Regions from separate parts of the Streptomyces sp. AHA2 genome, predicted to be linked through region 3. Evidence: predicted binding sites of a transcription regulator. Region 3 holds the regulator's gene; each other region holds the start of a gene.
The links. The regulator HspR, encoded in region 3, represses chaperone genes until heat shock. The targets are predictions, from matches to a motif close to TTGAGNNNNNNNNNCTCAA.
Positions count from the first base shown of each region.

Region 1 (3,272 bases), on a different contig from region 3:
CGCCGAGCTTCTTGTTGTACGCGGCGATCTCCCGTTCCCCCTGGTAGACCTGGATGCCGACCGAGGGCTGGTTGTCGGCGGCCGTGGTGAAGATCTCCGAACGCCGCGTGGGGATCGTGGTGTTGCGCTCGATGAGCTTGGTCATGATGCCGCCCTTGGTCTCGATGCCCAGGGACAGCGGGGTGACGTCGAGCAGCAGCACGTCCTTGACGTCGCCGCGGATGACGCCCGCCTGGAGCGCGGCGCCCAGGGCCACGACCTCGTCGGGGTTGACGCCCTTGTGCGGTTCCTTGCCGGTCAGTTCCTTCACGAGGTCGGTCACGGCGGGCATGCGGGTCGAGCCGCCGACGAGGATCACGTGGTCGATCGCCGAGAGCTGCACGCCCGCGTCCCGGACCGCCTGGTGGAACGGGGCCCTGCAGCGGTCCAGCAGGTCGGCCGTGAGCTCCTGGAACTGGGCCCGGGTCAGCTTCTCTTCGAGGTGCAGGGGCCCCTCGGCCGAGGCCGTGATGTAGGGCAGGTTGATCGTCGTCTCGGTGGAGCTGGACAACTCGATCTTGGCCCTCTCGGCGCCCTCGCGCAGCCGCTGCCGGGCCATCTTGTCCCGGGCGAGGTCGACGCCGTACTGCCCCTGGAAGCGTGTGACGAGGTACTCGACGATCCGCTGGTCCCAGTCGTCGCCGCCGAGGCGGGTGTCACCGTTGGTGGCCTTGACCTCGATGACGCCCTCGCCCATCTCCAGGAGCGACACGTCGAAGGTGCCGCCTCCGAGGTCGAAGACCAGGACCGTCTGGTCGTTGTCCTTGTCCAGGCCGTAGGCGAGGGCCGCGGCGGTCGGCTCGTTGATGATGCGCAGGACGTTCAGGCCCGCGATCTCCCCGGCCTCCTTGGTCGCCTGGCGCTGGGTGTCGTCGAAGTACGCGGGGACCGTGATCACCGCGTCGGTGACGTCCTCGCCGAGGTAGGACTCCGCGTCCCGCTTCAGTTTCTGCAGGACCCGTGCCGACAGCTCCTGCGCGCGGTAGCGGGTGCCGTCGACGTCGCCCTGCTCCGGGAAGCGCCAGGCGGCGTCCCCCATGTGCCGTTTCACCGACCGCGCCGTGCGCTCCACGTTCGTCACGGCCTGCCGCTTGGCGACCTCGCCGACCAGCACCTCGCCGTTCTTGGCGAACGCCACGACCGAGGGGGTGGTCCTGGCCCCCTCCGCGTTGGCGATGACGGTGGGTTCGCCGCCCTCCAGCACGGCGACCACCGAGTTCGTCGTTCCGAGGTCGATCCCGACCGCCCGTCCCATCGCTGTCCCCTTCCGTCAGGGCGCCCCGCACACTTTCCAGCACAAAACTTGAGTGCGCTGTTGTCAATGCCGCGTGGGGTGGCGGACGGCCGCGGGAGGTCACGGACGGCGCGACGCGCGGGACCGCCCGGCCGGGCGGTCCCGCGCGTCGAGGGCCGGACGTGCTCAGGCCAGCTTGGCGGACAGCGTGATGGGCGTCGCCTTCAGCGCCTGGCTCACGGGGCAGCCGGTCTTGGCCTCCTCGGCGGCGGCCAGGAAGGCCTCCTCGTCGATGCCGGGGACGGTGCCCTCGACGGTGAGGTGGATGCCGGTGATGCCCTCCCCCGGCTGGAAGGAGACGTCGGCCGAGGTCACCAGCTTGGTGGGCGGCGTCCCGGCCTTGTTCAGGATGTTGGAGAAGGCCATGGAGAAGCAGCTGGAGTGGGCGGCGGCGATCAGCTCCTCGGGGCTGGTCTTCCCGTTCGCCTCTTCGGCGCGGGAGGCCCACGTGACCGGCTGCTCGCCGATGGCGCCGGAGGAGTCGAAGGTGACGACACCCTTCCCCTCCAGCAGGTTGCCTTCCCAGACCGTGTGTGCGGAGCGCGTGGTAGCCACGAGTTCTTCCTTTCGCGTACGACAGTCGCGTGGGGGCCCGTCCGACGGGTCCTGTGTCCCCCATCCGATCACATCACGCCTCAACTGACGCGGAAGACCGGACCCCTGGGGTGGAACGGCAGCCGCGCGCCCGGCGGCACGAGGCAGGCGCGTTCGCGGTGTACGCGCACGTCCCGCACCGGCCTCGGGAAGGATCGGCACCCGCGCAGCCGGATCTCAGGCTGCGTGCTCCTCCTCGCCGGCCTCCACCGGCACCTGCGGCCCGTTCGACTCGCGCAGCCAGCGGCGCAGGACCCGGTGCACCTGCTCGGCGCCGACGAGCGCCTCCCCTTCCCGCACCGGCGCCGACAGGGCGGTGGGCGACAGCAGGAACGGCCTGCCCTGGGCACCGCCGAGCCCTCCGTGGGAGCCGATCTGCTCCTCGAACGCGAGGACTTCGCCGTCGGCCGGATCGTGGAAGGAGTTGACCATGATGTCGGCGGTGTGCGGGAAGGAGTCCGTCCGGCGCACCGCGTCGGCGGCGCCCGGGCCGAACGGCGCCAGCGGCCCGGGGTTGTCGTCCAGGTCGGCGAGCGGGATCTCGGCACCGAAGGCGCCGAGGACGACCGCGCCGTGCTCCTCGCTGCGCACCAGCAGGAAGCCGATGCCGGGATGGTTGGCGAGGGTCGGCAGCAGCGCCGGGTGGCGGGCGTCGATCTCCTCCTTGCTCAGCCGGTGCGGCACGTCCGGGAAGGAGATCAGGCCGAGGTTGCCGGAGGCCAGCACGATCGGCTCCTCCCGGCGCTCGGGGCGGTGCCGCTCGCCTCCCTCCTCCACGGGGATGCGCAGGGCGGCGCGGACGGCGGCCCGGGCCTCCGCCCCGCTGCGGGTGCGCTCCGCCCTGCGCGGCACGGGCATCCCGCAGCCGGCCCGGACCAGATCGCCCAGGGTGAGGCCGTAGCGGGAGCGGAACGTCTCGCCGGGGCTCTGGCCGTGGTCGGACAGCACCACGATCCGGTAGGGGCGCGGGGCGTGTTCGGCGACGTTCTCGATCAGGGCGAGGCAGCGGTCGAGCCGTTCGAGGACCTTCTGCGCGTCGCGGCTCGCGGGACCGGAGTGGTGGGCGACCTCGTCGTAGGCCACGAGGTCGGCGTAGACGGCGGTGCGGCCGGCCAGCATGTCGCCGGTCACCGCGGCGACCACGACGTCCCGTTCGACGACGGTCGCGAAGGCCCGCACCAGCGGGTAGAGGCCCCCGCGGGAGACGCGGGGGCGCTGCTTGCTCAGGCGGGCCCGGGTGGACTGGCCGATCTCCCGGCCCACCTCGGCGATGAAGGACAGGGCGGTGCGCACGGCGTTGGCCGGATCGGAGAAGTAGGCGAAGTAGCCGTCCCGGGAGCGGTTC
Region 1 is NZ_JAUQWJ010000008.1:96,616-99,887, forward strand. It holds gene dnaK (molecular chaperone DnaK) at 1-1,294, opposite strand, end outside; gene Q5694_RS18205 (OsmC family peroxiredoxin) at 1,460-1,888, opposite strand; gene Q5694_RS18210 (alkaline phosphatase family protein) at 2,105-3,272, opposite strand, start outside.
Region 1: the regulator HspR is predicted to act here: its motif matches at 1,343-1,361, upstream of dnaK (molecular chaperone DnaK).

Region 2 (3,272 bases), on a different contig from region 3:
CGGGTCGGCGGACTGCGCACGGCCGGCGTCTTCCTGCTCGGGCACGTCCTGGCCACTCTGGCGACCGAGGTGCCCGTGGGCCTCGCGGTGCTGGCCGGGGACCTCCCCGGCTCCTCGCTGCACCGCCTCGACTACGGCGTCAGCTTCGGCGTCGCGGCCGCGTGCGGCGCCCTGGCCGGACTGCTGCCGCTGTGGCTGCGCGTGCCGCTGCTGACCGCCTTCGGCGGCATGCTGGTGCAGGACCTGCTGGCCTTCACCGACCCGATGACCGAGTGGGGGCACCTGATCGCCCTGCTGGTCGGCATCGCGACCTGGCCGCCGGTGCGCCGGTGGCACGCGGCCCGGCAGCCCCCGCCCCTGGCCCGGCCGCTCCTCAGGCCGGAGCGGAGGGCGGCGGGCCGTACCGGGCGCTGGTGAGCGGGGCCGCGACCGCCCAGCCCAGCGCCTCGTAGAGGCCGCGGCCCGCGGGGCTGCCGGCCAGGACGCCGGTGTGCGCGCCCCGCCGGACCGCGACCTGCTGCAGCGTCCGCATCACGAGACTGCCCAGGCCCCTGCGGCGGTGCGCGGCGGCCGTCTCGATCTGGTCGACGACGGCGGTGCCGCCCGTCGGGGCGATCTGGCCGCGCGCGGCGAGGGACCCGTCGGGCGCGGCCACCATCAGCCGCGTCACCCCGCCGCGCGACCAGGTGCGCAGCCGGTAGCCGTCGGGAACCTCCGGGACGTCGCCCTCCGTCAGCGGCACGGTCATCAGCCAGCCGGGCTCCGGATCGACCCACCAGTCGCCGCCGAGCCAGCGCGAGACCACCTCCGGGTCCCGGAACGCCTTGAGCCACACGCCGTTCCCGGTCACCGCGCCCGCCACCTTGCGGACCGTCGTCTCGTCGAGGGCGTCGCCCTTGGTGCCGAGGACGTGCCGGGTGACGTGCCCGTACAGGCCGACGTCGATCGTCCAGCCCCACGGCTCGGCCACGGGCGGTGCCGCCCCGCGCGACACGACCCATCCGTCCACCCACGCCCGCACGGTCCTGTCCACGCCATCCCCCTGTAACGACCGTTTACGCCATCCGCCTATTACTGACCGCACCCTACGGGCTCGCCGATCCGACGCGTGAGAGGTGATCGCTGACAGCGAACACCCCCCGGGGAACATTCGGCCGTCGCCGAGCATTGAGTCGACATAGCTCAACTTGACTGCCGAAGGGGAGATCATGGCTTCGACGTCCACACCGCTCACCCTGCCCGTGCTGCCGCTCGACGGAGAGGTCGTGCTGCCCGGGATGGTGGTCCCGCTGGACCTGAGCGACTCCGAGGTGCGTGCGGCGGTGGAGGCCGCGCAGGCCGCTGCCCGCACAACACCCGGAAAGCCCCGGGTACTCCTGGTGCCACGCATCGACGGCACGTACGCGAACACCGGTGTCCTCGGCACCGTGGAGCAGGTGGGCCGGCTGGCCGACGGCGACCCGGGCGCGCTGATCCGCGGCCGGGGACGGGTGAGGATCGGTGCGGGGACCACGGGACCCGGCGCGGCCCTCTGGGTCGAGGGCACCAGCGTCGACGAGACCGTTCCGGAGCCGCTGCCCGGGCAGGTCGCCGAACTGGTCAAGGAGTACAAGGCCCTCGCCACCGCCTGGCTGCGCAAGCGCGGCGCCTGGCAGGTCGTCGACCGGGTCCAGGCCATCGACGACGTCTCGGCGCTGGCCGACAACTCCGGCTACTCGCCGTTCCTGACCACCGACCAGAAGGTCGAACTGCTGGAGACCACCGACCCGGTGGCCCGGCTCAAGCTCGCCACCCAGCAGCTGCGCGACCACCTCGCCGAGCAGGACGTGGCCGAGACCATCGCCAAGGACGTCCAGGAGGGCGTCGACAAGCAGCAGCGCGAGTTCCTGCTGCGGCGCCAGCTCGAGGCCGTCCGCAAGGAACTGCGCGAGCTGAACGGCGAGCAGGAGGGCGAGGAGTCCGACGACTACCGCGCCCGGGTCGAGGCCGCCGACCTGCCCGAGAAGGTCCGCGAGGCCGCCCTGAAGGAGGTCGACAAGCTCGAGCGCTCCTCCGACCAGTCGCCCGAGGGCTCGTGGATCCGCACCTGGCTCGACACGGTCCTGGAGATGCCGTGGAACGAGCGCACCGAGGACGCCTACGACATCCAGGGCGCCAAGGCCGTGCTGGACGCCGAGCACGCCGGGCTGGAGGACGTCAAGGAGCGCATCACCGAGTACCTGGCGGTGCGCAAGCGGCGCAACGACCGGGGGCTGGGCGTCATCGGCGGGCGGCGCGGCGGGGCCGTGCTCGCGCTCGTCGGCCCGCCCGGCGTCGGCAAGACCAGCCTCGGCGAGTCCGTCGCCCACGCGATGGGCCGCAAGTTCGTCCGCGTCGCCCTCGGCGGTGTGCGCGACGAGGCCGAGATCCGCGGGCACCGGCGCACCTACGTCGGTGCCCTGCCGGGCCGCGTCGTCCGGGCCATCAAGGAGGCCGGGTCGATGAACCCGGTCGTGCTCCTCGACGAGATCGACAAGGTCGGCTCGGACTTCCGGGGCGACCCGGCCGCCGCCCTGCTCGAAGTGCTCGACCCGGCGCAGAACCACACCTTCCGGGACCACTACCTGGAGGTCGAACTGGACCTGTCGGACGTGGTCTTCCTCGCCACCGCCAACGTCCTGGAGGCGATCCCCGAGGCCCTGGCCGACCGCATGGAGATCGTCCGCCTCGACGGCTACACCGAGGACGAGAAGGTCGTCATCGCCCGCGACCACCTGCTCCCGCGCCAGCTGGAGCGGGCCGGACTGGGCGCCGACGAGGTGACCATCGACGAGAGCGCCCTGCGCAAGCTCGCCGGCGAGTACACCCGCGAGGCCGGCGTGCGCACCCTGGAGCGGTCCGTGGCGCGGCTGCTGCGCAAGATCGCCGCCCAGCACGAACTGGGCGAGCGGGAGCTGCCGTTCACCGTCCGCGACGAGGACCTGCGCGACCTGATCGGCCGGCCGCACCACGTGCCCGAGTCCGCCCAGGACCCGGCCGAGCGGCGGACGTCCGTGCCGGGCGTGGCGACCGGGCTCGCGGTGACGGGCGCGGGCGGCGACGTCCTGTACGTCGAGGCGTCCCTGGCCGACCCGGAGACCGGCGCGGCCGGACTGACCCTGACCGGCCAGCTGGGCGACGTGATGAAGGAGTCCGCGCAGATCGCGCTGAGCTTCCTGCGCTCCCACGGCGCCGAGCTCGAACTGCCGGTGGCCGACCTGAAGGACCGGGGCGTGCACATCCACTTCCCGGCC
Region 2 is NZ_JAUQWJ010000007.1:284,299-287,570, reverse strand. It holds gene Q5694_RS17450 (rhomboid-like protein) at 1-417, shown strand, start outside; gene Q5694_RS17445 (GNAT family N-acetyltransferase) at 374-1,033, opposite strand; gene lon (endopeptidase La) at 1,209-3,272, shown strand, end outside.
Region 2: the regulator HspR is predicted to act here: its motif matches at 1,168-1,186, upstream of lon (endopeptidase La).

Region 3 (3,272 bases):
CCGGGCTTCGACGAGCAGCAGCCCGACGTCCCTTCCGGCGCGACCTCCGACGACGCCGAGCCGAAGGCCGCCTCCCCCTCCGCGGAGGAGGGGGCGGCCCCGGCCGGGGACACGGGCCAGGACGCCGGTCTGGTGGCCCAGCTGGACCAGGTGCGCACCGCCCTCGGTGAGCGCACCGCGGACCTCCAGCGCCTCCAGGCCGAGTACCAGAACTACCGCCGCCGGGTCGAGCGCGACCGGGTCGCGGTCAAGGAGATCGCCGTGGCGAACCTCCTGACCGAACTCCTGCCCGTGCTCGACGACATCGGCCGCGCACGCGAACACGGCGAACTGGTCGGCGGCTTCAAGTCCGTCGCCGAGTCGCTGGAGAGCACCGCGGCGAAGATGGGCCTGCAGCAGTTCGGCAAGGAGGGCGAGCCCTTCGACCCGACGATCCACGAAGCCCTGATGCACAGCTACGCCCCGGACGTCACCGAGACGACCTGCGTGGCGATCCTGCAGCCCGGGTACCGGATCGGCGAGCGCACCATCCGCCCCGCGCGGGTGGCGGTGGCCGAGCCCCAGCCGGGGGCGCAGACGGTCAAGGCGGAGGAGTCCGCCGACGCCGACGACAAGGAGAGCGGTGGCCCGGACGAGGGCTGACGTCACGTACGAAGGGAAGGAGGGACGTCGGGGATGAGCACCAAGGACTTCATCGAGAAGGACTACTACAAGGTCCTCGGCGTCCCCAAGGACGCCACCGAGGCCGAGATCAAGAAGGCGTACCGCAAGCTCGCCCGCGAGTTCCACCCGGACGCCAACAAGGGGAACGTCAAGGCGGAGGAGCGCTTCAAGGAGATCTCCGAAGCCAACGACGTCCTCGGCGACCCCAAGAAGCGCAAGGAGTACGACGAGGCGCGCGCCCTCTTCGGCAGCGGTGCCTTCCGCCCGGGGCCGGGCGCGGGCGGCGGCTCCTTCAACTTCGACCTGGGCGACCTCTTCGGGGGCGCCCAGGGCGGGCAGGGGGCCGGCGGGTTCGGCGGCGGACTCGGTGACGTCTTCGGGGGCCTGTTCAACCGCGGCGGCGCGGGCCCGGGTTCGCGCACGCAGCCCAGGCGCGGCCAGGACATCGAGTCCGAGGTGACCCTCACCTTCACGGAGGCGATCGAGGGCGCGACCGTCCCGCTGCGGATGTCCTCGCAGTCGCCCTGCAAGGCCTGTTCGGGCACCGGCGACAAGAACGGCACACCGCGCGTGTGCCCGACCTGCGTCGGCACCGGGCAGGTCGCCCGGGGCAGCGGCGGCGGGTTCTCCCTCACCGACCCCTGCCCGGACTGCAAGGGCCGGGGCCTGATCGCCGAGACCCCCTGCGACGTCTGCAAGGGCAGCGGCCGGGCCAAGTCCTCGCGGACCATGCAGGTGCGCATCCCCGCGGGCGTCAGCGACGGCCAGCGGATCCGGCTGCGCGGCAAGGGCGCGCCGGGTGAGCGCGGCGGTCCGGCGGGCGACCTGTACGTGGTCGTGCACGTCGACTCCCACCCGGTGTTCGGGCGCAAGGACGACAACCTCACCGTCACCGTCCCGGTCACCTTCACCGAGGCGGCCCTCGGCGGCGAGGTCCGGGTGCCGACGCTGGGCGGCCCGCCCGTCACGCTGAAGCTGCCCCCCGGCACGCCGAACGGCCGTACGATGCGCGCCCGGGGCAAGGGCGCGGTGCGCAAGGACGGCACCCGAGGCGACCTCCTGGTCACCGTCGAGGTGAGTGTTCCGAAGGACCTGTCGGGGAAGGCTCGTGACGCGCTCGAGGCGTATCGCGAGGCGACCGCGGACGAGGATCCGCGGGCGGAGCTGTTCCAGGCCGCGAAGGGAGCATGAGGCAGATGGACGGTCGTCGACGCAACCCGTATGAACTGACCGAGGAGACCCCGGTCTACGTCATCTCGGTGGCGGCCCAGCTGTCCGGCCTGCACCCGCAGACCCTGCGCCAGTACGACCGGCTCGGCCTGGTCTCCCCGGACCGCACGGCCGGCCGGGGCCGGCGCTACTCGGCCCGCGACATCGAACTGCTCCGGCAGGTGCAGCAGTTGTCGCAGGACGAGGGCATCAACCTGGCCGGAATCAAGCGCATCATCGAACTGGAGAACCAGGTCGCCGCGCTCCAGTCCCGGGTGGCCGAGCTGGAGGACGCGCTCGACGGCGCGGCGGCGGCCATGCGCCAGCGCGAGGCGGCCGTGCACGCCTCCTACCGCCGTGACCTCGTGCCGTACCAGGAGGTGCAGCAGACCAGCGCACTGGTGGTGTGGCGGCCGAAGCGGCAGCAGCAGGCCGACTGAGGCGCCTCGCCGGGTGCGGCACGTCGAAGGGGCCGGGAGTCGACTCCCGGCCCTTTCGTGTGTCTTGGGATGGTTTCGCCGGGTCTCCCGTCGATGCCCGTGTGGTGCAGGGCACTTGGAGATGATTCCGCAGAGTCTTCACAACTGCTGCGGAGCGTGGTGTTGCCATCTCGTTAAGTGGTTCCGCTTGACGCTGGGGGCGCGTCGGCGTTGGCTTTTCAGTCACATGGGCCACAAAGCTGTGCCCACGTCCGAATCACACGCGAAGTGAGCTTCCCGATGCGTCGTATCGCCATATCCGTGGCAGCCGCCACGATGTCCGTCACGCTGGCCGGATGCGGCGTGCTCAACGCGAGTGGGAGCAGTGACGACGCGAGCCCGGCCAAGGGCGACGACATCACGGTGGGCCTGCTGCTGCCGGAGAAGGCGAACACCCGGTACGAGAACTTCGACTACCCCATCATCAAGCGGAAGGTCGAGTCCCTCACCAACGACAAGGGCCGCGTCGAGTACGCGAACGCCGAGGCCAGCGCGGACAAGCAGGCCGACCAGATGCAGCGGATGATCGACGACCGGGTCGACGTGATCCTGCTGGACGCGGTCGACTCGCACGCCATCGCCAGTGGCGTGAAGAAGGCCAAGGCGGCCGGCATCCCGGTCATCGCCTACGACCGGCTGGCCGAAGGCCCGATCGACGCGTACATCTCCTTCGACAACGAACTCGTCGGCGAGGTGCAGGGCCGCACCCTGCTGGAGGCCATCGGCGAGGACGTGAGCCTGTCCGACAAGATCGTGATGATGAACGGCTCGCCGACGGACCCGAACGCCAAGCAGTTCAAGGCCGGGGCGCTGTCCGAGCTGAACGGCAAGGTCACGATCGCGAAGTCCTACGACACCAAGGACTGGAAGCCGGAGAACGCCCAGGCGAACATGGCCCAGGCCATCGCCGAGATCGGCAAG
Region 3 is NZ_JAUQWJ010000003.1:470,430-473,701, forward strand. It holds gene grpE (nucleotide exchange factor GrpE) at 1-642, shown strand, start outside; gene dnaJ (molecular chaperone DnaJ) at 676-1,854, shown strand; gene Q5694_RS09515 (heat shock protein transcriptional repressor HspR) at 1,860-2,312, shown strand; gene Q5694_RS09520 (sugar ABC transporter substrate-binding protein) at 2,592-3,272, shown strand, end outside.